3 regions of the Vibrio sp. 1069 genome follow, and region 1 is predicted to be linked to each of the others. Evidence: predicted binding sites of a transcription regulator. Region 1 holds the regulator's gene; each other region holds the start of a gene.
The links. The regulator PurR, encoded in region 1, represses purine synthesis genes. The targets are predictions, from matches to a motif close to TNANGNAAACGTTTNCNTNA.
Positions count from the first base shown of each region.

Region 2: the regulator PurR is predicted to act here: its motif matches at 1,809-1,828, upstream of folD (bifunctional methylenetetrahydrofolate dehydrogenase/methenyltetrahydrofolate cyclohydrolase FolD).
Region 3: the regulator PurR is predicted to act here: its motif matches at 1,140-1,159, upstream of R7040_RS17430 (NupC/NupG family nucleoside CNT transporter).

Region 1 covers NZ_JAWOWP010000001.1:90,551-100,754, reverse strand. The annotation lists gene cmoM (tRNA uridine 5-oxyacetic acid(34) methyltransferase CmoM) at 1-620, opposite strand, end outside; gene elyC (envelope biogenesis factor ElyC) at 735-1,520, shown strand; gene torR (two-component system response regulator TorR) at 1,593-2,303, opposite strand; gene torD (molecular chaperone TorD) at 2,570-3,217, shown strand; gene purR (HTH-type transcriptional repressor PurR) at 3,686-4,690, shown strand; cyclic di-GMP riboswitch class I at 4,978-5,067, shown strand; gene R7040_RS00400 (TfoX/Sxy family DNA transformation protein) at 5,184-5,774, shown strand; gene R7040_RS00395 (TVP38/TMEM64 family protein) at 5,889-6,575, shown strand; gene R7040_RS00390 (DUF2007 domain-containing protein) at 6,596-6,916, shown strand; gene R7040_RS00385 (alpha/beta fold hydrolase) at 6,948-7,751, opposite strand; gene glgA (glycogen synthase GlgA) at 7,861-9,318, opposite strand; gene glgC (glucose-1-phosphate adenylyltransferase) at 9,308-10,204, opposite strand, start outside.
Region 2 covers NZ_JAWOWP010000010.1:79,412-89,615, reverse strand. The annotation lists gene R7040_RS15670 (class I SAM-dependent DNA methyltransferase) at 1-1,012, opposite strand, end outside; tRNA gene R7040_RS15665 (tRNA-Arg) at 1,618-1,694, opposite strand; gene folD (bifunctional methylenetetrahydrofolate dehydrogenase/methenyltetrahydrofolate cyclohydrolase FolD) at 1,898-2,758, shown strand; gene R7040_RS15655 (NupC/NupG family nucleoside CNT transporter) at 2,826-4,025, opposite strand; gene R7040_RS15650 (LysR family transcriptional regulator) at 4,283-5,227, opposite strand; gene R7040_RS15645 (lytic transglycosylase domain-containing protein) at 5,316-6,287, opposite strand; gene R7040_RS15640 (YcgL domain-containing protein) at 6,336-6,617, opposite strand; gene minC (septum site-determining protein MinC) at 6,815-7,477, shown strand; gene minD (septum site-determining protein MinD) at 7,495-8,307, shown strand; gene minE (cell division topological specificity factor MinE) at 8,310-8,573, shown strand; gene rnd (ribonuclease D) at 8,651-9,769, opposite strand; gene fadD (long-chain-fatty-acid--CoA ligase FadD) at 9,848-10,204, opposite strand, start outside.
Region 3 covers NZ_JAWOWP010000012.1:110,209-120,412, forward strand. The annotation lists gene R7040_RS17430 (NupC/NupG family nucleoside CNT transporter) at 1-975, opposite strand, end outside; gene R7040_RS17435 (TatD family hydrolase) at 1,180-1,953, opposite strand; gene R7040_RS17440 (DUF5363 family protein) at 1,940-2,137, opposite strand; gene prfC (peptide chain release factor 3) at 2,232-3,821, opposite strand; gene R7040_RS17450 (LexA family protein) at 4,078-4,725, opposite strand; gene R7040_RS17455 (helix-turn-helix domain-containing protein) at 4,843-5,094, shown strand; gene R7040_RS17460 (hypothetical protein) at 5,150-6,019, shown strand; gene R7040_RS17465 (DUF6475 domain-containing protein) at 6,006-6,668, shown strand; gene R7040_RS17470 (lytic transglycosylase domain-containing protein) at 6,655-7,203, shown strand; gene R7040_RS17475 (flagellar transcriptional regulator FlhD) at 7,200-7,499, shown strand; gene R7040_RS17480 (FlhC family transcriptional regulator) at 7,496-8,029, shown strand; gene eexR (entry exclusion protein EexR) at 8,084-8,515, shown strand; gene merA (mercury(II) reductase) at 8,621-10,204, opposite strand, start outside.

The DNA of each region.
Region 1 (10,204 bases):
CCACAAATATTAAAACCTGAATTTTCTATCCACTGGTAGACTTCTTCAGGTTTTAAGCCTTTTTGCGGCTGTAGTTTAAATCTTTTTCGGTGAGGCATGCCGTCTAATATATGAGGAATGTTGCCACAAACCACGTTTTTATAGACTAAACCGTGGTGGTTGTAGAACATGACTGATGCGATACCTCCCGGTTTTACTTGTTCAAGAACTGTTTCAAGTGCGGCCTTAGGATCAACCAGCCACTCCATCACAGCGTGGAACATAACCAGATCGACCTGTCCATCCATATGTTCACCGATGGATTGGACAGGCGAATGAATCAGGCGATACTGCTCAAGCAAACCGTTTTTTTCAATATCCTGCTTAGCCAACTGCAGCATTTCCGAAGATAGATCACATAAAGCGATTCGATGTCCGAGCTTAGCAAGCTTTTGCGACATTTGTGCCAAACCACCACCAGCGTCCAACACTTCTAGGGGTTGCTGGTCAGCATCTAATTCACTTAGAATCTGTAGAAAATCTTCCCACACAATGATTTGGCGGATCTCCCCTTTATCGGAGCCGTAAATATTTTTTGCAAATTTGTGGGCGATATCGTCGAAATTGCGGTCTTCTGTCACTTCTGCTGAGTTATCATAACGGATTGTGCCGCTATTCTGGCACAAGGAAAGCAGGAATAAAGAGGGATACCCTCATTTTTATTATCAATTGATGTTTTTTCGGACTATTTATGTATGTTTGAGCTGAAAAAAGTAGTGTCAGCCATGCTTATGCCCCTTCCGGCATTGCTGCTGATAGGCTTGTTGGGTCTTGCTCTCATTAGTTTTACTACAAAACGTAAAACTGGCTGCTTCGTTGTTCTATTCTCTTTTGTTGGCATTTTTCTTGTTGCCTTCCAACCTGTTTCAACCAAGCTTCTTATGCCGTTAGAGCGAGAGCATAAAGCCTTTTTGCCAGTTTCTGGCACCATCGACTACGTGATGGTTTTAGGGAATGGTCATGTTATCGATGACGAAATTCCACCCACCTCGCAGTTAAGCCGTGCAGCATTAATGCGCTTAACTGAGGGCATTCGTATTTTAAGAATGTATCCAGGCGCGAAATTAATCTTATCCGGCTATGCTGGCGGATCTGAAATTAGCCACGCGCGAATGATGGCGAACGTTGCCCTTGCGTTGGGAGTCGCGAAATCCGATATCATTTTATTAGAAGATGCGAAAGATACGTGGGAAGAGGCGCGTCAAGCGGCTGCATTCGTTCAACAAAAGGAGATTGTGTTAGTCACTTCTGCGAGTCACATGAGCCGTGCATTGTATGAGTTCAACGCAGCAGGCATTAAACCAATCCCAGCCCCGACCAACTTCTTAGCTATTAGCGAGATAAGTCAACCTTGGGATAAATACTCACCTAAAGCGCGTTACTTAGAACAAACAGAGCTTTATTGGCATGAGTACTTGGGCAGTATTTGGCAAAGGTTGCGTGATACTGTCGGCCAAACACCAATGGTTGAAGCAAACTAGTATTATCTTGAAGCCACAAAAAAGGAGAGCCGAAGCTCTCCTTTTTCTTTTTACGATTGAGTTATGTTCCAACTAGTCACCAGCAAACATATAGCCTTCGCCGTGTACCGTTACAAAAATCTGTGGGTTCTTAGGATCGAACTCCATTTTTGCGCGCATACGTCGAATAAGAACATCAATGGTGCGGTCATTCGGCGCATCCACTCGATGGCTGATCATGTTCAAAATACGCTCACGACTTAACACCTGGTTAGGATAAGACGATAATGCCACCAAAAGTTCATACTCTGCTTTAGTTAGTTTTACTGGCTCACCGTTGCGGCTAAGTGCGCGACGTTGAATGTCGAATGTCCACTCCCCAAAGCGCACAATGTGCTCTTCACTGGTTTCATTCGCTTTCGAGCTGCCACTGCGCGCTGCTGAAATACGCCACAGCAAGTTTTTAACGCGAACTAACAGCTCTCTCAGTTCAAAAGGTTTTGTCACATAATCGTCAGCACCCATTTCTAGGCCTACGATTTTATCAATGCTATCCGTGCGTCCTGTTACTAATATGATACCAATATCCGATTGGCTACGTAACTCACGAGTAAGCATCAGGCCGTCTTCACCAGGCAGGTTAATATCCAGCATGATCAGGTCTACATCGCCCGCTTGCAAAACTTCACGCATTTCTGCGCCACTCTCTGCTTCGCTGACTTGGTAGCCCTCATTTTGGAAATATCCCGCAAGCTTACTACGAGTTACAACATCATCTTCTACGACTAATACGTGATAGCTCATTTACACCACTTTTCTGTCTTCTTATTATCCAAGACGTATTCTATTCATAACTAGTAACATTTCTAGTCATAGATACATTAAAACGCAAGATTTAGCGTTTTTATTGATTCAAAACAAGCTTGCCCATTGCTATTAATAAACGGTCATTTTTGACCATAAAACATAACAATTATAGTTACTGCTATTCATTTTAATTGATTACACTTAGGGGATATCCCTAATTGACTTTGTGATGCATGACTTGAAGCATCATTCAGGAGCCCAAAATGCAAGAAGTGAAAGCTTTTAATGAAAAACGCGCTGAAATTTACTGGTGGTTTTCGAGCTTGTTCGCAAAAGAACTAACAGAGAAAGAATTGGAAGCCTATCACAGTGTTGAAATTCGCAGTTTTCTCGCAGGTTTAGGTGAAAATGAGTCGCTAAAACCAGCCGTTGATAGCCTAGTTGATGCGCTGAATCGGTTACAAGATCGTGAAGATGCACAACTAGAGCTTGCAGCTGACTTTTGTGAACTGTTTTTGAAGACAGAAAAATACGGCGCTCTTCCTTACGCATCCATGTACATTGGTGAATCAGGTTTACTGAATGACAAGCCAGCTGAGGAAATGGAAAAGTTGATGGCTGAATTTGGCGTTCAAGTAGACGAAAACCTAAAGGAACCTGCGGATCACTTAGCCGTTGAGCTCGACTTTCTCGGGAACATGATTATCCGCTCAAACGAGCTTGAACAAGAAAAACACATGGAAGAAGCCTTCGTTAAACAAAACGACTTTATCCAGCAACAATTGATGTCTTGGTTACCTCAGTTTTCAGACAAATGTAAACAATTCGACGAATTTGGATTTTACTCGAGTGTCGCGAAACTATTAGTTGCATTTTGTAAACTAGACAGCGCCTACCTTCTTGGTGAATAATTGCCGCCTATTTTTAGGGAGCCTGCCTATCGGGCTTCCTGTATGCCTGAAAGTGACCAATTGTAAGTAACTTGGGTATAATATTCGTTTGCCTTAACTTAGCGCAAAGACGCTTGGTTATTTAGCAGTCAAAATGTGACTTCAAATACACAAATCTCTTGCTGAAAACATTGCTAGTCAGTTCACATAGGGCTAAAATGTGAGCGCAAACGATTAAATATGATTTATATGTAAACCGCTGAAATATAGCGGTTTTTGTGTTTTCTTAACAGGTTGATGGCAATTTCTCATCAGATAGAAAAAAGATAAAATTCATCGACCGATGCTGCTACGTACCCTTTTGTCGCACTTGGATCAACCGCTGCCGAGACACTTAGCGCCAATTTTATATTGCTAGGTGTGAAACCATTAGAGCATCAGGTACATCCAATACGACATATTTCAGTAGCTCGATACAGGACACCATTTATGGCCACGATAAAAGACGTTGCTCGCTTAGCCGGCGTTTCCACTACGACAGTTTCGCACGTTATCAATAAAACGCGTTTCGTTGCAGAAGCAACGCAAGAAAAAGTAATGAAAGCCGTTGACGAGCTGAATTACGCGCCAAGTGCCGTTGCACGCAGCCTAAAATGCAACTCAACTCGTACGATTGGCATGTTAGTAACTCAATCAACTAACCTATTTTTCTCAGAAGTGATTGATGGCGTTGAGAGCTACTGTTACCGCCAAGGCTATACTCTGATTTTATGTAACACAGGCGGGATTTACGAAAAACAACGCGATTACATTCGTATGCTGGCTGAAAAGCGCGTTGATGGCATCCTAGTGATGTGTTCTGACTTAACCGAAGAACTAAAAGAGATGCTTGACCGTCATGCGGACATTCCTAAAGTGGTCATGGATTGGGGCCCAGAGAGCTCACAAGCAGACAAGATCATGGATAACTCAGAAGAAGGTGGCTACATTGCAACCAAACATCTGATTGACAATGGTCATACGGATATCGCTTGTCTAAGCGGTCATTTTGAAAAGCTTGCTTGCCAAGAGCGCATTGCAGGTTTCCGTCGCGCAATGAGCGAAGCGAACCTAGCTGTAAATGAAGACTGGATCCTTGAAGGTAACTTTGAATGTGATACGGCCGTATTAGTTGCAGATAAAATTACCGCAATGGACAAGCGCCCGACGGCGGTATTCTGTTTTAACGACACAATGGCTCTAGGCCTAATGAGCCGCTTGCAACAAAACGGGATCAAAATTCCTGAAGATATTTCAGTGATCGGCTACGACAACATCGAGCTTGCGGAATACTTCTCTCCACCGCTAACGACTATCCACCAACCTAAACGTCGTGTTGGTAAAAATGCATTCGAAATTCTACTTGAGCGTATCAAAGATAAAGAACACGAAAAACGAATTTTCGAGATGCAACCTGAGCTTGTAATTCGAAATACTGTGAAAAAAATGAACTAAATTTCACTGTATTTAACCGTGTTAAATAAGCGCTCTACAGGGGCGCTTATTTTTTTGGAAAAATTAAGCATTCTCTAATACTTCACACCACTCTAATAACAATTGACTAACGTTAACTCCCTGTTTTATATAAATGTAATATATATTAAGAACTCCTTTTCAAAGGCCAATTTGCACCTTTCCATATGCAAAATAGAGCATTCAATCTATCATTTTTATTGAACCGAAATCACACTTTTAACGCTAAACCGTGATGTTAATTCAATATAAGAAGTATGCTCATTGTGTCACGCACAGGGCAAACCATTCGAAAGAGTGGGACGCAAAGCCTCCGGCCTGAACCATATTACGATATGGAAGGTAGCGGGGTTACCGATGGCAAGTGTGTAAGCAATGACTTTACTCTGTAATGACATTGTTTTTACGCATGTTTGCTACTCTCTCGGACCTGACTTTTGGTGGCGTAATATTAATTACACCGAGATAACAAAACATGGATAAACCGATACTCAAAGACTCTATGAAGCTATTTGAGGCACTTGGTAATATCAAGTCGCGCTCAATGTTTGGTGGCTTCGGACTATTCGCTGATGAAACAATGTTTGCACTAGTGGTAAACAATCAGCTTCATATCAGAGCAGACCAAAAAACTTCATCTGACTTCGAGAAACAAGGGCTAAAGCCTTACGTTTATAAAAAACGTGGCTTTCCAGTCGTTACAAAGTACTACGCTATTTCCAGCGATTTATGGGAATCAAGCGAACGCTTAATCGAAGTAGCGAATCAATCATTGAAAAAGGCAAAGCTTGAGAAAGAACAGCAAGCAAGTACAAAGCCTAACCGTTTGAAAGATTTGCCTAACTTACGACTGGCTACCGAGCGCATGCTAAAAAAAGCCGGCATCGAATCCGTAGAGAAGCTTGAAGAGGAAGGTGCGCTTAACGCCTATAAAGCGATAAGAGATACGCACTCTGCAACCGTCAACATTGAGTTGCTATGGGCACTAGAAGGGGCTATCAACGGCACTCATTGGAGTGTGGTACCTCAAGCTCGCCGAGATGAGTTGATGAACGGCCTCCAATAAAAGTCGGCCTAAAAACTATCTTGTAAAACCGCAGTCTAATCTGCGGTTTTTTTGTGAAATTTTTTCGGTTTTCCTACTGTCTTATTACATATATCCCAAATTGGAATCAAAATTATGAATAAGAAACTGATATTAGGTCTCATCCTACTAGCGGCTATCGTCTTTTTAGGTATTAACTTTGGCCAGTATTTAACCTTAGAGAATGCAAAAGCCCAACAAGAAGCACTAACTACATACATCGATCAGAATTTTGTATTCTCGGCTGCGATTTACTTTTTTACCTACATTGCAATTACCGCTTTTTCTATCCCAGGAGCGGCAGTAGTCACCTTACTTGGTGCAGCCTTATTTGGTTTTTGGACAAGCTTGCTACTGGTTTCTTTCGCTAGCACTATGGGGGCAACACTGGCCTTCTTGAGCAGCCGATACTTATTGCGTGACTGGGTACAAAACAAATTCGGAAATAAACTCAACGCAATTAATCAAGGTGTCGAAAAAGACGGAGCTTTTTATCTATTTTCCTTGCGTCTAATCCCTGTATTCCCTTTCTTTCTAATCAACTTACTGATGGGCTTAACGCCGATGTCTGTAGGTAGATTTTATCTCACTAGCCAAATAGGTATGCTGCCAGGCACAGCCGTATATCTGAATGCAGGTACTCAATTAGCAACAATTGAAAGCCTATCGGGCATTGTTTCACCCGCAGTATTAGCGTCTTTTGCGCTATTGGGACTATTTCCAATCATCACTAAATGGGTTATGAATAAAGTAAGGCCGACACCAAGTCAGCAAAACTCGTAATTGGTGAAGTGGGTATTTTGATGAAAATATTTATCGCTAAAAACCCAGCAGAAGCACACATTGTATGTGAGCTGCTTAAAGTGGAACAAATTTACTGTGAAGTTCGTGGAGAAGGTATTTTCGGCTTAAAAGGAGAACTGCCGTTTGGTGATGATACCGATCCTTATGTGTGGCTTTTTGACACTGCACAAAAGATGAAAGCTGAAGAAATAGTAAAAGCATATCGAAAACAATCCGATAGGCATGAGTATCAAGATTGGCAATGCCCAAAATGTCATGAAATAAACGAAGGGCAATTTGGTGCATGTTGGCAATGTGGATATCAACTAGGAGAGCTATAGCGGCTCTCCTATTCAGTGGATGCACTCAGTTTTAAGCACATACAGCTTGCTGTTTAATAAACTCGATGGAGTGTTGATTGAAGTCTTCTGGACGCTCTACATTGCATACATGACCACAATTCGGGATTTCTCGTAGAATGCTGAGCTTATGTGCTGCAACCATTTCTTTGACAGGTTTAATAAACATGTAATCCCTGTCGCCCATTAAGTAAAGAGTCGGAATGGGTAACTCTCGATCTTTAAAATATTTCATTAACGGATTTACATCAGCGGCAAGAATAAACCAACGTTTAAATTCTTTTTGGCAAAGCTTCTTGGCTTCGCGAATAAAAAGGTGGCGAGATTCTCGTTGGCTTCTTTGAGGCATAACAATATAAGCGAACAGTTTGTAGAGCCACATGTACGGTAGGATATGCTTACAAAAATTACCTAATTTCACCAATATCTGAGAACGAGTGTTAAGCCTTGTGACAGCACCGCCGAGCACCATCGAACGTACGCGCTCTGATGACAATTCAGCAAGGTTTCGAACAATAATAGTACCAAGCGACATACCGACAAAATGAGCGGATTGGATCTTTAAATGGTCCAATACTTTCAAAATATCTTGGGTAACTTCCGTAAAGGTATAACGGCTAGCAATGAGCTCTTTAAGTAACTGATTTGACTTTCCATGACCTCTTAAATCGATCAGCAATAAGTTAAAGTGTTGCTTGTAAGCTTTAATTTGCTTGAACCAGATAGAAGAGCTACCACCAGCACCGTGCACAAATACAACCCACTCATTACTAGTAGGGTGCAAATAGGTTTTATGAAAAAGTAGCGGCTGGGTCATATTGAGTATCAAAAAGATCGTGCTATTGAGTAAAAAGCCATCCTACCACACTCCCCTTACTCAAGATAATAAAGGCACCTCATTCGGTGCCTTTCGTTACAATTTTAAGTCAAACTAACGCTGAGTGGTAAAGCTGCAAATAAGATTCTGCGGCCTTTTGCCAACAAAAGTCTTGTTGCATCGCGTGCAACTGTACTTTATTCACTTCAGGCTCGTTTTGAGCGTAGAGCAACAGTGCCCTTAGCATCGTTAACAACAATGCCTGCGGTGTCGGTTCGAAAAAAACAAACCCCGTTGCTTCAGATGGGTTTACATCATAATCGCTAACGCTGTCCTTCAAGCCACCAACACCGCGTACTATCGGTAATGTCCCATAAGCCATACTATAGATTTGGTTTAAGCCACATGGTTCAAACTCAGAAGGCATCAAGAAGAAATCAGAACCCGCTTCAACGATATGCGCAAGTTCATTGTCATACGCTTCTACAAAGGCAAATTGGCTAGAAAACTGCGCGGCAACCTCTCGTAACTGAGCGGCAAGAACAGGGTCTCCGGTCCCAACGACAACTAGCTGAACATCGTGCTTCAAAAAATCGGCCAAAGCAGGCAACAAGTAATGAACGCCTTTCTGCTGGGTCAACCGACAAACCATACCGAACATAGCTACATCTTTTTCGGGCAAATTTAGTCTTTGTTGTAATGCTTTTTTACAAGCTTTCTTCCCTTGCGACATACTTTTCTGGTCGGCGCAGTAATTAACCGGCAAGTAGGTATCCGTTTCCGGATTCCAAGCGCTGTAATCACAACCATTCAAGATGCCGACTAAGTCCTGCGCACGTTGCTGAAACTCCCAAGCCATGCCGTGACTGCCAAGCTCTGTTTTTAGTTCCTCTGCGTACGTAGGGCTAACCGCGTTTATCTTATCTGCATTCATTACACCAGCTTTAAGCATCGTAATATGCGTTGCACTCACCGCAGCATCGGGAACGTTTCTACAATGAAACTCTGGCAAACACTGCACGTCTTCATAACTAAATACGCCTTTAAAGACCGCATTGTGAATTGAAATGACGCTTTTAGTATGAGCAAAAAACGGATCATTGCCATACCTGTGCTTGAGCAAAAATGGAACAAGACCTGTGTGCCAATCGTTCGCGTGTATGATATTAGGTTGAAAGGCGAGCTTGGGTAACATATCGAGACATGCTGCACTAAAAAACGCAAAGCGCTCGCCGTTATCAGTATACGCTTGGTTGTTCTCCGCATACATTGATGGTCGATTGAAATACGGCGGACAATCAATCAGGTAAACAGGATTTTGACCTAACATGAGCCGCAAAACTCGATACTCCGTATGCGGCCATGATGTTAATTCTGTTTCTAATACAACTTCTGCGTCTGCGAGTTTATCAATACTGCTGTACGCAGGGATGGTAATTCTTACGTCTTGCTGTAGGTTTTGAAGGGCTTCCGGTAGTGCCTTGGCAACATCTGCCAAGCCACCACTTTTAATGAGTCCTTCAACCTCAGAAGCTACAAACAGAATAGATAAGTTGTTAGTAGCCAACTCGAGCTCCTTTCGGAATAACAACAATGCCCTCCTCAGACACGTGGAAGTGTTTTTTATCTTCTTGAAGATTCACACCAATCTGAGTACCAGGAGCAATATCGGCATCCTTGTCGACAATCACACGACGTAAAACACATCCTTCGCCAATTTTTACGTCACCAAGAAGTATACATTCGCTGATATCGCAAGCAGAAGCAATATTACTGCGAAAACCAAGCACCGACTTTTCGATTCTTGAGCCTCTAACATAGCTGCCATTACACACTAAACTATCGATTATCTGCACACGACCATTATCAGAGTCGGTAAATGTCGCAGGTGGCAATGGTGGGTAGTAGGTATGCAATGGCCATTTACGGTTGTACAGCGAAAATGGTGCATCTTTTTCTAGCAGATCCATATGCGCTTGCCAGTACGCATCAATAGTTCCGACATCACGCCAGTACACCTCTTCTTTTTCGCCACTGATTTTGTTGGTACTGAAGTCATACACGAACACATCACCTCTAGGGAACATCTTTGGAATGATGTCCTTTCCAAAATCATGTGATGAAGCTTCATTATCCGCATCTTCGACCAACTCTGAGAACAGTACCTGAGCTTCAAAAACATAGTTACCCATTGAAACTAAAGCGTAATCAGGGTCACCAGGAATCGACTTCGGATTTGCTGGTTTTTCTTCAAAGCCAATCATACGGCCTTCGCTATCCACTTCGATAACCCCAAATTGCGACGCCTCTTTTAGTGGCATGCGCAATGCAGATACCGTCAGAGAAGCCTGCTTTTCTGAGTGGAAGTTCAGCATTTGTTTGATATCCATCTTATAGATATGGTCAGAGCCAAAAATACAAACTTGCTCTGGTTCCTCTAACTCCATAAAACG
Region 2 (10,204 bases), on a different contig from region 1:
AAGCAGGGCGCATTTTGCTTACTAGGTGCATCAAGAACAGTAATGAACCGTCAGACACTCGTGGTAGACCAGCACCAAAACGACCTTCAAAGCCTTTTTCGTTGTGCTCATCATTGATGAACTTCTGGATCTTCTTCCAATCCACACCGAATGGAGGGTTTGACAGCATATAGTCAAACTTCTCGGTGCGAAGTTGGTCATTAGACAAGGTATTACCCAGTTTAATGTTATCGACCTTTTGCCCTTTGATAAGCATATCCGCTTTACAGATTGCGTATGACTCTGGGTTTAGCTCTTGACCAAAAGCAGAAAGAGAGGCTTTGTCGTTAAGGTTATGAATGTATTCCATACCTGACGATAAGAAACCACCCGTACCAGCCGTAGGATCGTAAATAGAACGAACCAAACCAGAACTGGTTAGCTCTTCTTCATTGGCGAATAGTAGTGATGTTGTTAGTTCAACAATGTCTCTTGGGGTGAAGTGCTCACCAGCCGTTTCATTAGAGCTTTCTGCAAAACGTCTAATTAGCTCTTCAAACACTAAACCCATACCGTAGTTACTAATGGTATTAGGGTGAAGATCTGTCGTTGCAAAGCATTTCGCTACTTTGTAAAGCAGATCCGCTTCTTCTAGTTTGTCGATGGTATTGAAGAAATCGAAGTGCTCAAAAATCTCACGAGCATTAGGACTAAACGATTGAATGTAGCTCTCTAGGTTACTTGCTACACCTGTTTCACCAAGGCGGTTTAAGTCCATTTTTGAAGTGTTGTAAAAGCTCAACTGAGCTGCGTGCGTCAGTAGCTTATCTTGTGCCTCAATTGGCATTGCCTTTACAGCTTCGTATTTTGCGAGAACATCTGGTTTTGTCGCTTCAAGCACACACTCTAAGCGTCTTAGCAGTGTGAATGGGAGAATGATGCGTCCGTATTGAGATTGCTTGAAATCACCACGAAGAAGGTCAGCCACCGACCATAAGAACGCTGCTGTTGAAGAGAAATTGTTGTTAGTCATTATAATCAGCACATTGAATATGAAAAATTGCGCTGATTATATCGAAAGAGCCTTAGTTAGTCTGTGATTTAATTGAGGTTTAAGTAGATACAATCCCACGCTTCCCTAGCCAAAGCTACACTGCATGCAGTGTAGCCTATCTATTAAGATTGCTTCGCTACTCTGAACTTCATTTTTGCTTATGCCCCCAGATAACTGCCTGAGGTTTATGATTATAAGCCTTACAATGAGGTTTCTACGATATCGATAAACTTCTACCAGTAATGTAAAGATCATCTTCGACGATTGATTTTCTTTTCATAAAGAAAAAGGTTGGCTTTAAGTAAGAGGAGATAGAGGTTTGGACAACGAATCGCTAGTAGATTAGTTCGGAGATACTGCTGAGCTATGCTGTTTTATTGACAAACAAATACTCGGACAACAACATGCAGGGAATCTGTGTAATTTCGACCACTGATAATAACGCAAGGATAACTACGTTTAAAAACCATTGGGTTTCTTTGGGTTACATTAAGCTTCACGCTTACTTGACTAGTTACTTGACTAAAAGTAGCAGAAATGAAAAAGGGCGTAGCAAGTACTAACCTGCTACGCCCCGAAATAAATGGCACGCCCTATTGGATTCGAACCAATGACCACATCCTTAGAAGGGACGTGCTCTATCCAGCTGAGCTAAGGGCGCGCTACAGGGACAGGATTATACGAGTTCAAACGGGTAAATCAACGGGTTTTCATAACATTCTGATCTGAATGCCTAAAAAAAGTCCATTAAAACGCTTAATGTTCAAAAACACCACAAAGCAAACGTTTGCGTATGGATGTTGATAAGAAATTCTGCGACAATGCGCCGCAGATAATCTGCCTTCTTAATTTATAAGGAAAGTCATGACTGCTCAAAATATAGACGGAACTCTCATTTCCCAAACTGTTCGATCCGAAGTGGCTGCACGTGTTAAAGCACGTGTTGAAGCTGGGCTACGTGCTCCTGGTTTAGCAGTGGTTCTAGTTGGTGAAGATCCTGCCTCTCAGGTTTATGTCGGTAGCAAACGCCGCGCATGTGAAGAAGTTGGGTTTGTTTCTAAGTCTTTTGACCTTCCTGCGTCTAGCTCAGAAGAAGAGTTACTAGCGCTGATTGATGAATTAAACAATGATGATGAAATTGACGGCATTCTAGTGCAATTACCCCTTCCTGCGGGCATAGACACAACACATGTTTTAGAGCGCATTCACCCAGAGAAGGACGTGGATGGCTTCCACCCTTATAACGTTGGCCGTCTTGCGCAACGTATTCCAAAGCTTCGCTCTTGCACGCCAAAGGGCATCATTACCCTACTCGACCGTTACAACATTGAGCTACGTGGTAAACATGCGGTTGTGGTTGGCGCATCAAACATTGTTGGTCGTCCAATGACACTTGAGCTGCTGCTTGCGGGCTGCACAACAACAACATGTCACCGTTTTACCAAAGACCTAGAGAGTCATGTGCGTCAAGCTGACGTTGTCGTGGTTGCGGTTGGTAAACCTAACTTCATCCCTGGTGAGTGGATTAAAAAAGGCGCAGTGGTGGTCGATGTCGGTATTAACCGTCTTGATTCAGGTAAACTAGTTGGCGACGTGGAATACGACAAAGCACGTGAAAGTGCGAGCTTTATTACTCCTGTTCCTGGTGGCGTTGGCCCAATGACCGTCGCAAGTTTAATTGAGAACACGATGCTCGCTTGCGAACAGTTCCACACAGACAAATAACGTAAATTTCAGATACGAAAAAGGCTCCGCAAGGAGCCTTTTTGCTAATTGTTGATATCTATTTCAATTACAGACTTAAAATCACGCCCGCAATAGAAGCGCTCATTAAGTTCGCCATGACACCAGCGATAATCGCACGGAAACCATGCTTAGAAACAAATGCACGCTTTTCTGGTACCAAAGAGCCCAACCCTCCAATCAGCATCGCCATGCTTGAGATATTTGCAAAGCCACACAAAGCAAACGTCACGATTGCTTGTGAGTGTTCACTAAGTTGAGACTTCACTTCTGCAAGCTGGATGAAAGCGACGAACTCATTCACCACAATCTTGTTACCAATCAGCGAGCCTGCTGTGGTTGCTTCTTGCCATGGTATACCCAACAACCAAGCGACTGGCGCAAACACAAAACCTAGGATGAGCTCAAAACTTAATGGTGTCCCAATCAGATCACCTATCCAACCTAACATACCGTTTAGCATTGCAATGACACTAATAAACGCCAGTAACGTACCACCGACCGATACAGCAATGCGTACACCCGCCATGGCACCATCGGCTAATGCTTCTACTACGTTGGTTGCACGTGGAATTTCAACTTGGCTAATGTCGATATCTGCTGCTTTATCCGTATCTTCTGGCATTAAAATTTTTGCCATCAACAAGCCGGCAGGTGCCGACATAAATGCAGCTGCAATAAGATAGTTGAGGTCGACACCCAGTGATGCGTAACCGACCAACGTTCCGCCAGCAACTGACGCTAAACCACCTGTCATAACTGCAAAGAACTGCGAGTCAGTCATGTGTTTTAGGTAAGGCTTTACCATCAATGGTGCTTCAATGGTACCGACAAAAATGTTTGCTGTTGCAGACAAAGACTCCGCACGACCGATACCCAGCAGCTTTTGAATACCACCACCGATAAAGTTAATGATTTTTGGCATCACACCAATGTGATAAAGACCTGAGATAAGAGAGGAGAAGAAAACGATGATACCCAGAACATTGATCGCAAAGGTGAAGCCCCCTGTCGCCAAATTACCGAATAAAAACGCAATGCCCTCTTGACCATAGTTGATCAAATTCGACACAACACTGCTCACTGAATTCAGCGCATCTCTTCCTGCTGGTACATATAAAACCAACAACGCAAACAGTACCTGCAAAGCAAACGCAAACGACACCGTTCTCAGCTTTATATTTTTTCTATTTGTAGAAAGTAGCCATGCTAGGAATAGTATGGCTACGATACCAATAATTGAGTTCATAAAATGAATCCGACAGAAGGGGGATATGGAAGGCACCGGATTGTATAGCGGACTCAAAATGCTGCAAGTTGAGGATGTTAACAGTGTGAAAAGTTTAAGCGACCAATAACTGACCAACAAAATAACCAATTGAATTTATTGAAGATAAACGTTTGCTTATTTTAATTATTTCCATATGGAAAATATGTTTCTGGTTCAGGAAAAATTTTTGTGAAGTGAATCACCTTATGTGTCGTTCTACAACGTCATTGATCCTGTTATTTAGGAATAGAGATGTAAGGCGCCAAACGTTGGTCCCAATGACAAGGGTTGCCGATCTTCTGTTTGATAAAGTTAATCACTGCGGATATTTTTTTTGGCATATGCTGGCGGCTTGGGTATACCGCATAAAACGGCATCGACTGGCTGGCTTTCCAGTCAGGTAACAGCTGTATTAACTTACCCGTTCTAAACTCATCCCCCAGCAAGTAAGTGGCAAGGTAGGCAATACCCCAACCTGCAATAGCCGCATCCCGAACGGCTTCTGCCAGATCCACTGAATAGTTACCCGAGACTTTTACGTTCAATTCTTGCTGATCTTTGGTAAACGCCCACCCCGTATAGTCACGCTCCCAGCTTCTGTATATGAGGCAGTTGTGAGCAGATAGGTCATCCGGTTCTGCTGGCGTGTCATGTTTCAATAAGTAATCTGGCGATGCCGCAACAACAAACTGGCAATCCGTCAAACGCTGCGCAATGTAACCTTCAGGCAAATGCTCGTTGTTGGTTACCCATAAATCGAGCCCTTCGGCTAACATATCGACCTTATAGTCAAACAGATGTACTTCCACTTGAAGTTGAGGATACAGTTCGCGTAACTCTTGAATCGCTGGAATAATGTGTAAGGTACCAAATGATTGCGACAACCCAAGACGTACCAAACCTGCTACTTCATCCCGCTGGGTTTCCATCTCTAATGTGGCGCTGCTCACCGCTTGTACCACTTGCTCACAGTGATGAAAAAAGGTTTTCCCTGCCTCAGTCGGCGTAAAGCTTCGCGTAGTACGTTGAACAAGCTTGATACCAAGAGACGCTTCTAACTGACTCAACTGTTTACTCACATGAGACACCGACACGCCTAAGCTCTTTGCAGCAGCTGTGAAGCTTTTGTGTTTAAGAAGAGCGGAGAAAATCACCATTTGTGCGGCACGTTCAGATAACACGCTTTACCTCGATTTGGTTATAGAAAAAACAAAGGGCTCCGAAGAGCCCTTGTATTGAAGACTGAATGCCAAATTGTTTGATGGCAGATCAGTATTTAATGCGGTCAGCCAAGTGACTCACAGCAAGTGCGAAGTAGTAAGAGCGGTTCCACTTCATCAATACGTTGTAGTTATTGTAAACCAGATACGTACGACCATTCTCGTCGTCCGGCATGATCAACCATGCTTTGATGTCTTCATCCAGTTTTGGCAACGGGCTACCGTCATATTTTGTGATACCTAATTGGCTCCACTCTTGAAGGTATTTGCCTTTTTCAGCCGTGCGCCCTTCTAGGCTGCGATCAATATTTTTAGGAACCTTAACTTGGCGACCCCAAGTATATTTATCATCCCAACCAGACTTGCTCAAATAGTTAGCGGTTGATGCAAACACGTCCGCTTCAGATTGCCATATGTCTTTTTTACCATCACCGTTGCCGTCAGCAGCAAAACGAAGGAAAGAGCTTGGCATAAACTGGCATTGACCCATCGCACCAGCCCATGAGCCTTTAAAGTTCTCTAGCTCAATATGGCCTTGATCGAGGATCTGAAGTGCCGACATAGTCTCTTTACGGAAAAACTCTTCACGACGGCCTTCAAATGCCATTGTGGATAGTGCATCAATCACTTTAAAGTTGCCGGTAAACTTACCAAAGTTACTTTCAACTCCCCAAAGTGCCACAATAAAGCGCGGGTGGACACCGTACTCATCGCCTATACGCTTTAGCTCGGTGTAATGCTCTTTGTAGAGTTGTCTGGCTTGCTTCACCTTCCATTCAGGCACCGCGCGAGGAATGTACTCATCCAATGTCAGTTTCTTTTCTGGTTGGTTTCGGTCCGCTTTTACTGCTCGGGGCTTGTACTCAACATTAGCAAAAGCAGCACTAATGACCTGCTCTGAGATACCTTTATCACGAGCTTCAGCACGCAGCTTATTCAAGTATTCATCAAAACCCTCGCTACTTGCAAAAGCCGAGGTACACATACCAACGCTAAGCATGGTAGCCAGTATCTTTTTCATATTGCCCTCCTTGAGCAAGGCAGAAATCCCAGATGAAAAACGATGACGTTATTCGCCTTTCTGCTGGGCTTTTTGTTCTTTGTACTTTTCTAATAGGTTCTCCGGCGGCGGTGGAACCTGAAGAAAGAAGCCATCATTTTGTAATGAAGCCTTCACTTTTTCGATATCAACTTGTGCCAATTTACGGCCATCAAGTTTAATCGTCATGACAGCGATAGGCTTACCGAACATCTGCATTAAGGTGTCAGGAACCTGTGAAAAATCATCCTTTTTCGGAATATAGAGATAAGTACCTTCTTTTTTCGAGCTTTTATAAATAGAACAAAGCATGACACGCCTTTTATGCTGATTTAGCCGCGTTGAGTGCGGATTAGGTTGAAAACGTCAAATTCTCGCAAACTTAATAGCAAATTTGAGATTAATTCACCTATTTGCCCACGAGAGAACTTGCTGCGTCAAAGGATGAAATATAACATGACATACCTAGTTTAAGGCAACGCTCTTTCAATAAAGGCAAGAAGTCCACGATGACCCATTCACCAGACCTTAAAGGTAGCAGTTTTACATTGTCAGTTTTACACCTTTCTGACAATGAGATCGCAAAGACTGTCGAATTTTTGCAAGAAAAAGTTTCTCAAGCACCTTCTTTTTTTGCATCCGCGCCTTTGGTAATCAATATAGCAAAAGTACAAGGCGACATTGATTTCCCTAAGCTTAAACAAGGCATCTCAGATGCCGGTTTTATTCCGGTCGGTGTAACGGGCTGTAAAGACAAGCGTGTACAAAACCTTGCTTCCGAAGCTGGCTTCGCCATTATGTCGGCGAGCAAATCGCCAAGCCAAGCACCTGCCAAAATGGCACCAACGAAAGTAGTTCGTACGCCTGTCCGCTCAGGACAACAGATCTACGCAAAAGATGGTGATTTGGTGGTGCTAGCGCACGTAAGTGCAGGTGCTGAAGTCATTGCTGACGGCTCTATTCATATCCATGGCACACTTCGAGGTCGTGCGATTGCAGGAGCAAGTGGTCAGCAGGAAGCGCGTATTATTTGCCACGATTTACAAGCAGAACTGGTATCCATTGCGGGTGACTACTGGTTAAGCGATCAAATTGAAAGCGAGTACTGGCAAAAGAAAGTAATGATCAGTAAAGCCGATGAATCATTACATTTAGAAGTTCTCGCGATTTAATCTAAAAAGGAAAAAAAATGGCACGCATTATTGTAGTAACGTCTGGTAAAGGTGGCGTTGGTAAAACCACTTCAAGCGCAGCCATCGCCTCTGGTCTAGCTCTTAAGGGAAAAAAGACCGCGGTGATCGATTTTGACATCGGTTTGCGTAACCTCGATCTAATCATGGGCTGTGAGCGCCGCGTCGTGTATGACTTTGTAAACGTCATTAACGGCGAAGCGACATTAAACCAAGCGCTGATCAAAGATAAGCGCACGGACAACCTATTTATTCTTCCTGCTTCTCAAACTCGTGATAAAGACGCACTGACAAAAGATGGTGTTCAGCGCGTATTCGGTGAACTTGATGAAATGGGCTTTGATTTTATTATTTGTGATTCACCAGCAGGTATCGAGCAAGGCGCGTTAATGGCCTTGTACTATGCCGATGAAGCCATTGTCACAACGAACCCAGAAGTCTCTTCTGTGCGTGACTCTGACCGCATTCTCGGTATTTTAGATTCTAAGTCACTGCGTGCAGAACAAGGGCTAGAGCCAGTAAAACAGCACCTTCTACTGACTCGCTACAACCCATCTCGCGTCACTCAAGGCGAAATGCTAAGCGTTGAAGACGTTGAGGAGATCTTACATATTCCACTACTGGGCGTGATTCCAGAAAGCCAAGCCGTGCTTAACGCATCAAACAAAGGTGTGCCAGTCACTTTTGACGATAACACCGATGCGGGTATGGCTTATTCTGACACCGTTGATCGCTTATTAGGCAATCAGGTTGAATTTCGTTTCCTTACTGAGGAGAAGAAAGGACTCTTTAAACGACTCTTTGGAGGCTAGACATGTCATTATTAGAATTTTTCCGTCCACAGAAGAAAACTTCTGCGAATCTAGCTAAAGAGCGTTTGCAAATCATTGTCGCAGAGCGCCGCAGCCAAAATGATCCTGCGCCGTCTTACTTGCCTCAATTAAAAGAAGACATCTTGAAGGTGATCAGCAAGTACGTGGCAATTGATCCAAATATGGTTGACTTAACATTTGAGCACAAAGACGACGATATCTCAGTTCTTGAGCTAAATGTGAAGCTACCAGACGAAGAAAAGTAATCAGTTTCTCTCGCCAGACGAATGCTCTAATTAGAACGAAAAAGGTTGGCATCGAGGCCAACCTTTTTCATCTTTCATTACTTTAATGCTTTGTTCATCTTGTCGCCGAGTAAATCCAAACGCCACCCTTGCATCAAATCAGGCAACACTTCTGGGTCACGATCTTTTTTCCAAACCCAACTGATCAACTGATTGATCTGCTTTTTAGAGGCAAGGAACTCCGTGGCTAAACCAGACTTCTGCGAAGCCGATTTCACCAAGTCTTTCATATTTTTGAAGACCTGCTTGTAACCCGGATAGTCCATTAAACGCTCAATTTTCGCAGGATACTCTTCAGAAGGTGTTTGCTTCGCTTGTTTAACAATCGCGGCAATCTTCGCGCCATGGCGGTTAATCGCTCGTATATCAATATCTTCTGCTTCCATCTTCTTAAAGTTCGTTAAACCAAGACGAGCGACCGTTAATAGATCACCTTCTTTGAAGATAAAGTTCAGCGCTAAATCTCGTTTGATTGCTTCACGATAACGCCACGTCGCCAATGGCTTTAAAATCGCCAGCTCAGAAGGTTTTAATTGCCAAGCGCCCTTAATATCAAGGTAGGCATTCTCTTCATTGGTTACGCGAATACGTTTCGAAACGAGTAAATCACTTTCTTGCTGTACAGCTTCCCACCAACCTGCTTGCGTCACCTTATCGAACAGCTTTTCGTATAACGGTAACAAGTAATGAACATCTGCGGCAGCATAATCTAATTGCTTTTGTGTCAGTGGACGAGCCATCCAGTCGGTACGTGATTCACTTTTGTCGAGCTCTACGCCTAAATATTCTTCCACCAGCGATGCGAAGCCTGTCGATAGGCCGTGACCGAGAAAAGCGGCCATCAGCTGCGTATCCACCATAGGGAATGGTGTACAACCAAAAGCGTTTTGGAAAACTTCTAAATCTTCACCACATGCGTGCAGCACTTTTAGCACAGAAGTATCTTTTAATAGCGCTACAAACGGCGTCATATCCGTTAATTCAGTCGGATCAATCAGCGAGAGGCGATTACCATCGAAAAGCTGAATCAGACCTAACTGCGGGTAGAAAGTGCGAATACGAACGAATTCGGTATCCAGCATCACTACGTCTGCCTCTCGGGCATGAGTGCAAACCTCTTCTAGGTCTTTGTTTTTAGTAATAATTTGATAGTTCACATACTTCTCGCTATAAAAATGCCAGCAAAACGCTGGCATTCTATCATTTTTTAAATCTCTCGACTCGACGAAATCGGCTTATGCGCTTTTCTTCGCAAGTTCAGCGTCATTCTCTTCGCGTAAAACACGACGCAAGATCTTACCGACATTGGTTTTAGGTAAGTCTTCGCGGAACTCAACCAACTTCGGAACTTTGTAGCCAGTTAAGTGTTCTCGACAATGCGCGATCACTTCGTCTTTGGTCAAGCTCGGATCACGTTTCACGACATAAATCTTCACTAATTCACCAGACACTTCATGCGGCTGACCAATAGCAGCAACTTCAAGTACTTTGCCGTGTAGTGCTACAACGTCTTCAATTTCGTTCGGGTAAACATTAAAGCCTGATACTAAGATCATGTCTTTCTTACGGTCAACGATATGCAGGAAGCCTTC
Region 3 (10,204 bases), on a different contig from region 1:
ACCGATGAATGAACCAGCTGTTACAGCTTCTGCCCATGGAACACCGATTAGGAATGCTAGTGGAGAGAACGCGTAACCTAGGATTAGCTCTAGTGTTAGTTCTGGCATGCCGAACCAACCACCGATGCCACCTAGCATACCGTTGATTAGCGCGATTAGACCAACGAATGCGATTAGCATTGCACCTACGTTAAGCGCAAGTTGTAGACCAGAAGCCGCACCGCCCGCAGCTGCGTCGATTACGTTAACTGGTTTGTCGTCACCGCCGTCCATCGCTTCTTCGATACTTTCGTGAGGCTGGTCAGTCTCAGGGTGAAGGATTTTAGCGAACAGTAGACCACCTGGTGCTGCCATGAATGATGCCGCAACTAGGTACTCTAGTGGAACACCCATAGATGCGTAACCAGCTAGTACACCACCAGCAACAGAAGCTAGACCACCACACATTACCGCGAATAGCTCTGATTGAGTCATTTTTGGAACGAATGGACGAACAACTAGAGGTGCCTCAGTTTGACCTACGAAAATGTTAGCTGCTGCTGACATTGATTCCGCACGCGAAGTGCCTAGCGCTTTTTGTAGTGCGCCACCAAGAATCTTGATAACCCATTGCATAACGCCAATGTAGTAAAGAACTGAAATCAGTGCAGAGAAGAAGATCAGTGTAGGAAGAACACGGAATGCGAAGATGAAACCGCCGCCGCCGAATACTTCGAACATCTTGTCAGAAACAAGACCACCGAACAGGAATGATGAACCATCGTTACCGTAGTTGATAACGTTAGAAACACCTGAAGAGAAACCGTTTAGTAGATCACGGCCCCAAGGTACATACAGAACAAATGCACCTAATGCGAATTGGATAGCGAATGCGCCACCCACAGTTCTAAAGTTGATAGCTTTTCGGTTGTTAGAAAATGCCACTGCAATCGCAAGAAGCACTACCATACCGATTAGGCTCATAAACAGGCTCATAGTTTATGACTTCCTTATAAGTTATTTATTGGCGTGTTACAAAATGGAGCTATAAAGCGGGGGCAATTATACTCATGCAGAATCAATTAAAGTAATGCCAGCCTCACACTTTCCTATAAGATTCATGATTGATTCAACCAGCTTTGTGAGTTAATTCACAATAAGCAGGAAAACGTTTTCGATTTCAAACCACATCTTTAGATTTTATTCACATATCGAGAAAGCAAAATTGCTATTTTTCCACAGTTGAGAGGCAATCGATTGCTTTCGGCCGTTATGCAACTCTACGAGCTCATTAAAGACGTGAATGAGTTTGGCTGGGTGATTTGACTCCCCTTGATATCCAAGTATAGGCATATCTGGTGCGTCTGTTTCGATTACTAGGTTTTCGAGTGGTAATTTTTGAATTGCGTCGCGTGTTTTCTTGGCTCTTGGGTAGGTAATCGTTCCTCCTACACCGATAAAAAAACCTAATTTGACCCACTCCATGGCTTGCTGATAACTCCCAGAAAAAGCGTGTAGCACACCACCTCTAGGGAGATTCGCCGCTTTCACCATTTGAATGAGGCGATTGTGCGCTTTTCGGCTATGTAAAATAACTGGGAGTTCGAAGCGTCTAGCCAGCTCAAATTGAACTTCAAGTATCTTTTCTTGCAACTGTGGCTCAACATCAATGGCAAAATCTAAACCACACTCTCCTATTGCCACGCACTGCTGCCCTTTTTGATTTAGATAGCCTTCTAGCTCTGTAAGGTGCTGCTCAACGTTATCTTCAAGAAAATACGGATGAAAGCCGAGCGCATAATACAAATTGGCATGTTGCTCTGCCAAAGTTTGAATACGAGCCCAGTTTTGCGGACCGACGGAAGGAATCAAAATTCTTGCGACGCCTTGCGTTTGAGCAAGCTCAAGTTGATGTGCAAAGTCATCTTGAAACACATCAAAATCAAAGTGGCAGTGCGTATCAAAGAGCTTCATCTTGACGCTTTTTATCTGTATCTGCGGGCAGAAAATCAGAGGATGGTTGGGCTTCACTCTTCTCTTCAGTTTGATGGGCTGGGTCTTTTCGATATGGGACACAACTGCGTTTCTGATCGGGAGTTAACCCCATCTCTTTACACCAGTTGTCGTAACGCTTTAGCCCACGTTTAAACCAATTCATATCTTATCCTTATATAAAAACGCCCTTGGCTAAGTTTATAGCCAAGGGCGTTTTAAAATCTAGTTTGCGTTAAGGCTTACCCTAACCGCGCAAATTAGTGCTCACGCGTCGCACGGAAATCAACGTCAGGGAAACGCTCTTTCGCCAAGTTTAAGTTAACCATTGTTGGAGCGATATACGTTAGGTTATCACCACCATCCAATGCTAAGTTCGCTTGATTCTTGCGTTGGAACTCATCCAGTTTCTTCGCATCACCACACTCAACCCAACGCGCAGTTGCAACGTTAATGCCTTCATAAATCGCTTCAACGTTATACTCAGATTTCAAACGAGCCACAACAACATCGAACTGAAGTACACCAACGGCACCAACGATCAGATCGTTGTTCTGTAGAGGACGGAATACCTGTACCGCACCTTCTTCTGATAGCTGAACCAAACCTTTGAGAAGCTGCTTCTGCTTTAATGGATCTTTCAGGCGAATACGACGGAATAGTTCCGGAGCGAAGTTCGGAATACCAGAGAACTTCAGTGATTCACCTTGAGTAAAGGTATCACCAATCTGAATAGTGCCGTGGTTGTGTAGACCAATGATGTCACCGGCGTAAGCGTGTTCCGCACGTGCACGGTCACCAGCCATAAAGGTTACTGCATCAGAGATACTCACTTGCTTGCCAAGACGAACGTGGTTCATCTTCATACCTTGCGTGTAAGTGCCCGATACAATACGCATGAATGCGATACGGTCGCGGTGTTTTGGGTCCATGTTCGCTTGGATCTTAAATACGAAACCAGAGAACTTCTCTTCAGTCGCTTCAACTTCACGTTCAACCGCTTGACGAGTTTTCGGCGCTGGAGCCCATTCAGTTAGACCGTCTAGCATATGATCCACACCAAAGTTACCTAATGCAGTACCGAAGTAAACTGGCGTAAGATCACCGGTTAAGAACATTTCCAAATCAAACTCAGGGCAAGCACCCATGACAAGCTCAAGCTCTTCTCGAACACTTTCCGCAAGGCCTGCACCAACTTTTTCATCAAGCTCTGGGTTGTCGAGACCTTTGATGATTCGAACTTCTTGAATCTCATGACCGTGACCTGATTCGTATAAAATCGTTTCATCACGGTGAATGTGGTACACACCTTTAAATTCTTTACCACAGCCGATTGGCCATGTAATTGGCGCACACATCATGCCCAACTCGTTTTCTACCTCGTCCAATACTTCCATTGGATCACGAACGTCACGGTCAAGTTTGTTCATGAAGGTTACGATTGGCGTGTCACGCAGACGCGTTACTTCCATCAGCTTACGTGTACGATCCTCGACACCTTTCGCCGCATCGATAACCATCAAACACGAGTCTACTGCCGTTAACGTACGGTATGTATCTTCCGAGAAGTCTTCGTGTCCAGGCGTATCAAGTAGGTTTACCAGACAGTCATTGTAAGGGAACTGCATTACAGAAGTGGTTACCGAGATACCACGTTCTTTTTCCATTTCCATCCAGTCTGATTTTGCATGCTGTGCGTTACCACGACCTTTAACCGTACCTGCTTTTTGGATCGCGTTTCCGAATAAAAGGACTTTTTCAGTAATGGTGGTTTTACCCGCATCCGGGTGCGAGATGATAGCAAAGGTCCTTCGCTTATTGATTTCATTAAGAAAATCTTGGTTTGCCATGTATAAATTCTTTTAGTTTGTACACGGATTTGTACACACTTTTGGAAGTACTCTCTTTTCAGTTCTTCGCTTGTCAAATCCGTCGTGTTAATCGTAATTGGCCGCTATTTTCGCTGATCTTGACTTTATAAACAATCAATGGTTATCTAATCGGTTACCATTTACTCTCAGCGTGCACCAATGCTCAGTTGTAGCTGTTTGCAATCGTTGCTTCTTCAGCTAATGAACAACTGTGGCTAAACCACAAATTCCTTCGCTACCAGAAATCGATGATAGCTTGTCGTACTACACCGATGATGGTGCAGTTGCCGTTGATCGGTATTGCAGGGTATTGCGGGTTCAAAGGTTTTAGATACTTCTGTTCACCATCAATAACCAACTGCTTAAAGGTTGCTTCTTTCGAATCATCCAAACGCGCAACAACCAATGAACCTGAAGAGTAAGGTAACTCAGGATCAACAACGATCACTGCCCCCTCAGGTATGGATTTTTTTCCGCTTGGATTTTCCATACTGTCGCCTTTTACGCGAAGTGCGAAACAACCCTCATGTGCTTTCCCAGTGACTTCACGCCACTCCTCAGCATCTTCATGGGCAAATCCCTCCGCTATTTCAGTCCAATCACCGGCCTGAACCCAGTTAATGAGAGGAATTCTTCCCTTAATATCAGGCCCGACTTCTACATTACCGACCCCCAAGCCAATCTCGCCATCACCTGTGGCGAGCCAATGAGCATTCACGCGAAGCGCCTCCGCGATCTGCATGGTGTAACGAGACCTAGCCGATTTACCAGAGCAAATCTGGCTGATCGACTGCTGTTTGATACCAATGCGACGAGCCAACTCAGACTGAGTTACCCCAGTAAGCTGCAAGGCATGGTTTAGTCGTTCGGATAAAGTTTTCATAAGCCCGCATTTTACAAATAAAACTGTAGTCTTTCAACAATTTTAACTGTTGACTTATCTACAGTTTAAACTGTAACATTCAATCTTGTAACAGTTATTATTGTAACAGGAGACGGTATGGAAGTGTTCAAAACGACACAAAAACATCTCCGCCGTGCCATTGACTTGGTCGGCGGGCAATCAGCATTAGCAAGAGCCATCAACTCAAAACAGCAAAACGTCTGGTTTTGGTTGAATAAATCAGGGCGTGTTCCCGCTGAATTCGTTTTACCCATCGAACAAGCTACGCAAGGACAGGTAACCCGATCTCAGTTAAGACCGGACATCTACCCCGAATGCCAAAGCGAGCTGAAAGCCAGTAACCAGTAGGATTAAGGGCAAGTAATGGTCAGCATTTTACGTAAATACAAAAGCGAGTACCTCCATGCGTGATTATGGCAAGGTCTATACCCGCTTTTGGCTAAAGCAAAACGTTTTGTCCTGGAGTGACTCAGCGAAGTTGCTAGGACTGTATTTGCTTACATGCCCACATTGTAATTTGCTTGGCTGCTTTCGATTGCCGATTGGTTACGTTGCTTCTGACTTGAACTGGGATGAGCAACAGGTTGCCAAGGCTCTAAATGAGTTAGAACAAGATCAGTTCCTCATTCGTTGCGAGGAATCCGGTTGGACTTTGATTCGGAGCTTTCTGAAGCACAACCCAATCGAAAACCCAAACCAAGGTAAAGCAGCCTTTCGGTTGCTTAAAGATGTACCTGCCGACTTCATTGGTATGGTATCACTTTTGAAATCTCTTGCCGCTTTTCAAGCTCGGCTACCAGAAGAATTTTCATCATTGTTTATGCCTGATGGCAACCCGGTAAGGGACTCTCAACGGTCGGATGACTCTGAGGGAAGCAATAAACCAACAGTTAAAACTGTTGACCACATACAGTTTGAAGACTTCTGGGATGTACAAATACGCAAAGAAAAAAAAGCGAAAGCCAAAGAAGAATGGCTACGCATGGGCCTCAATGAAGACCATGAACTCGCCTTGGAAGTGCTAACACGCTGGAAAGAGCAACGAGAAAACCGATTGCAGTATCAAGATCGGACTAAGACCCCTATGCCACATAACTGGCTTTTAAACCGGCAATGGGAAGACGAGTACGTTCGCATTGATGAAGTACAGCAATCATCGACGAGCCTAAAGGGCAGCAATCACCAATTGAATATTGAAGAAAGCAATCGCCGCATTGCTGAAAGCTGGGCCGGACCGGGTATTCGGGAGGTTCGTTCAAGTGCAGGAGGTTGATAAACGCGAGTTTGCTGAAGTTTGGGGAGCTGCTTGGGCCATGTATGGCAAAAGCGTATCACCACAATTGCTATCCATCGCATTTGAAGCCCTTCGTGCTTATAGCATTGAAGAAGTGCGAATCGGTCTGACTCGGCATATTCAATCACCGGATACTGGGCAATTTTTTCCAAAGCCCGCTGACGTCATCAAGCATATCGACGGCAACTCGGGCTCAAGAGCCATGGTTGCTTGGAACAAAGTTGACAAGGCTGTTCGTCAGGTTGGCGCTTGGACATCAGTGATGTTTGACGATGCGCTTATCCACCGCGTGATTTCAGATATGGGTGGATGGGTTGAACTCTGCAAGGTTGATGACAGGGAATACCCCTTTAAGCAAAAAGAGTTTTTAACACGCTACCAGGCTTACTTGCTACGGGACGAAGTGGGTGAATACCCAAGGCTATTACAGGGTATTGCAGACCATCAGAACCAGCAAAAAGGATTTGATATGCAAGCGCCTGTTGCCGTAGGCGACTGGTCAAAAGCGGCACAAGTTTATACGAGAGGCATCGCCGACTTTAGCGCAGTGCCATTAAAAAGAATAAGCCCGAAAGCCATTCAGGCGCTTCTCGGAAATCAATTAGAGGACAAAAATGAAAACGATTAAAGCAAAAACCATTGCCCTAGTGATAGCCATGTCCGCAAGCACTTCAGTCTATGCGTTTCCGGGCTATCAGTGGGAAAAAGCAGCACAAAGTGTTGGTATTGATCCAGTCATGCTCTACGCCGTTGCCTTGGCTGAGTCGGCCTCACATCGAGGTCTTAACATGACCAGTCCATGGCCATACGCAATTCGCAATGGTTCAAATGCAACCTACGCCAAATCTAAGACAGAAGCGGAGCAACTGTTAAACCAAGCACTGCAAGAGAGTGAAAAATACCAGCTCGATATTGGCCTAATGCAAATCAATTTGCATTGGCATGGGCATCGGGTGAGCTCAGCGGCGGAACTGCTAGACCCCATCACCAACCTTACCGTCGGCTCCAGTATTTTGGCCGAAGCAATCAAGTCTTCACCTAACGATTTAGAGCTTGGCATAGGCCGCTATCACAGTTGGAACGAAGAGCGTGCACGCTGGTATGGGCAAAGAGTGCTTTCTATTTATCGCAATATTTTACATGAACTGGAGGTCCGTCAATGACAACCAATCAACAAGACTTCTATCAATTAAACTTGGCGTACCTGCACGCAGCACGGGAATTGGCGCGCATTGATCCGCAAGAGGCTGTCTTGCGCTTTGGACTTACACGCGATGTGGTTGATGCTCTGATTAATGCTGGTGTTGACGACCTGCAACGAGTGGCGACCTCATCATTCATGCTGTTTCAACCAAGGGGTAACCAAAGCCAACTGATTGAGATGGTGAAGAGCAAAGGCACAGGTATCCCAAGAATCGCTTATTTATTATCAACCCTAAACAACAAGGGGGATGCATGATTGATAACCTGTCCAAAAGTGAGCTGTTTACCCGAGCCTCGCTGCTTATTAAATACGGATTTCGAACAACCATTATCGCGCTCGATACAGGTTTGCCAATCCACATTATCAGAAGGCTCCACAAAGAAGTGACTGGCAAGTCACCTTGTCCTGGTCAATTGCCAGAATCTGATGCCATCGTCAAAAGCAGAAGAGCATTAGTTGAAGGCTCCCTGCTTATGGCGCTTTATGTCAATATTGGTGGTGATAATGTCTACAAGCAATTAAATATCGATGCTTTGATGAAGGCTTACGATGCGTATTTGGTTGCAAGAAAAGAAGCAGATCTTCCAGCTGAGATCCCCTGGAAAAAACTGACCATCAATGAAGGTTGGGTTCTAGCTCGTGATTTAAGATCACAGCTAGCATCCTTACACCGGTGTCGATGCGGCAGTCTGTATTTGACGGTATCTCAACAGCGCATTCAGCTTAAATGTCCTGTGTGCGAGATTATGGCCGAGCAAACCACTAGAGCACTTTTTGAGAACTAAAATGCTGATGCATGATTTGATTGTGCACCGCCCGTGCACTTTGAGAGTACTAAGATGATAAAATTACTTAAATCTTTACCAGCACGCTGCTGGTTTATATCACTGGGGCTTTTTCTGGCGACTTTGGCTGCGGCTCATTTTTTTCCCTCAGAAATATTAACGGCATCTGCCAAGTTAGCGGCTTTGCCATTTCTGATTTGCACCATCGTTTTTTTCAGCTACTTGGGATTCAAAGCAATTGCTAGTCCTATCGGCCTTATAACCATCACCACTATGTTTTTAGCAATCGCATATTGGCAAGCGAGTTGGACAATTTTATGTGTCGGTTTAGCCTTCTTAGGCTTAAGCGGACTAATCCATTTATTTCAAAGACAACTGAAAGATACCGGTCGAGAACTAAGCCTGAGCGAAAAAAAATATTGGTACTGGGTAAACGAATTTGCAGATGGTCGCTCATCTATCCTCCCTAAAAAAACAAGGTCATAGTAAATTGACTGCTTTTTTACTTATACTCAAAAAATTGATTGGCACTTTCGTACTACGAATGAAAAATGCCATTTCCATCAATGAATACGGATCAACTCAAGTTCGTTACCCAGCACAACAGGACAGTTCTTTGACATCCTTGTTAAAGGTTTGGGCGCAGAGCTTCAAACCCTCCACCATAGTCAGGTAAGGGAAAAGCTGGTCGGCTAATTCCGTCACCGTCATACGGTTGCGGATCGCCAGCGCCGCACTCTGGATCAGTTCTCCACCTTCATGCGCCAGAATCTGCGCCCCGATCAGGCGGCCAGTGGCTTTTTCCGTCACCAATTTGATAAAACCATCGGTCTCGAAATTCGCCAGTGCGCGCGGCACGTTCTCCATCTCCAATACACGACTGTCGGTTTCAATGTCTTGTGCGTTGGCTTGCTCTTCCGTGAGCCCAACAGTTGCCACCTGGGGATCGGTAAAAATCACTGCTGGCATGGTGGATAGATCCAGTTTGGCGTATCCGCCCGTCATGTTGATGCCGGAACGGCTACCGGCGGCCGCGGCGACATAGACGAATTGCGGCATGTTGCAGCAGTCTCCGGCGGCGTAAATACCGGGAACATTGGTTTCCATGCGTTCGTTAACAACGATTTCGCCCTTTTTGTTGGTCGTAACACCCACCGCGCCCAGATTGAGTTGGCAAGTATTGGCGTGTCGCCCGGTGCTTACCAGCAAACGATCGCAGCGTAGATCGCCCGCGTTAGTTTCCAATGTAAATTGGCTTCCATCGTGGGTCACCTTGGTAGCTTGCGTACTGTTTAATACTCGAATGCCTTCTTTTTCAAAACATCCGGTGAGTTTTTCACCGAGCAAGGGATCTTCCCGATAAAGCAATGTATGTCTTGCTAATATGGTGACTTCACTGCCTAAACGGCGATAAGCCTGGGCAATTTCCAGCGCTACAACCGACGAACCAATCACGACCAGGTGCTGCGGCAATTCCTGAGCAAACAGCGCTTCGGTAGAGGTCCAATAAGGTGTTTCAGTTAAACCATCAATAGGAGGAATGGTTGGCGTGGAGCCGGTAGCGATCAGGATTTTATCGGCGTGAACTGCCTGCTCGGTTCCATCATTTTTTCTGACTATCAGGGTGTTGGCATTTTTAAATTGCGCCCAACCTTTAAGTAAACTAAGCGCAGGATTTGTCTCCAGAATATTCTGGTACTTTGCCGCGCGCAGCTCTTCGACCCGAGCGGTCTGCTGCTGAGTCAACAAGGCTCGACTCAATTGGGGCGCATGATTTTCCAGTCCGGTAAAGGGATTATTGCGTTGCTGCTGAGCCAATTGAGCGGCGCGGATTAGAATTTTTGAGGGTACGCAGCCGACATTCACGCAACAGCCGCCAATCACATCGGCTCCCTCAATAAGAGTGACCTTGGCACCACCTTCAGCGGCTTTAATAGCGCAGGCAAAAGCGCCGGAACCCGTACCGATAATCGCCACATGTTGAGTTTGGTTGCTTTCAGTGTTGCTTGCATTTTCGTTGTCACAGCAGTCGTTCGGTGAAGTAATTTCTTTTGCAGTGCCAGTGGATTCTTTTGCGATATAACCGAGAGCTTCTATTGCTCCAATGAGAACGGTTACGCTGACCCCACCGTTCGTGGTGATCGTTGCTCTGGCGTTTTCATAAGATATTTCAAC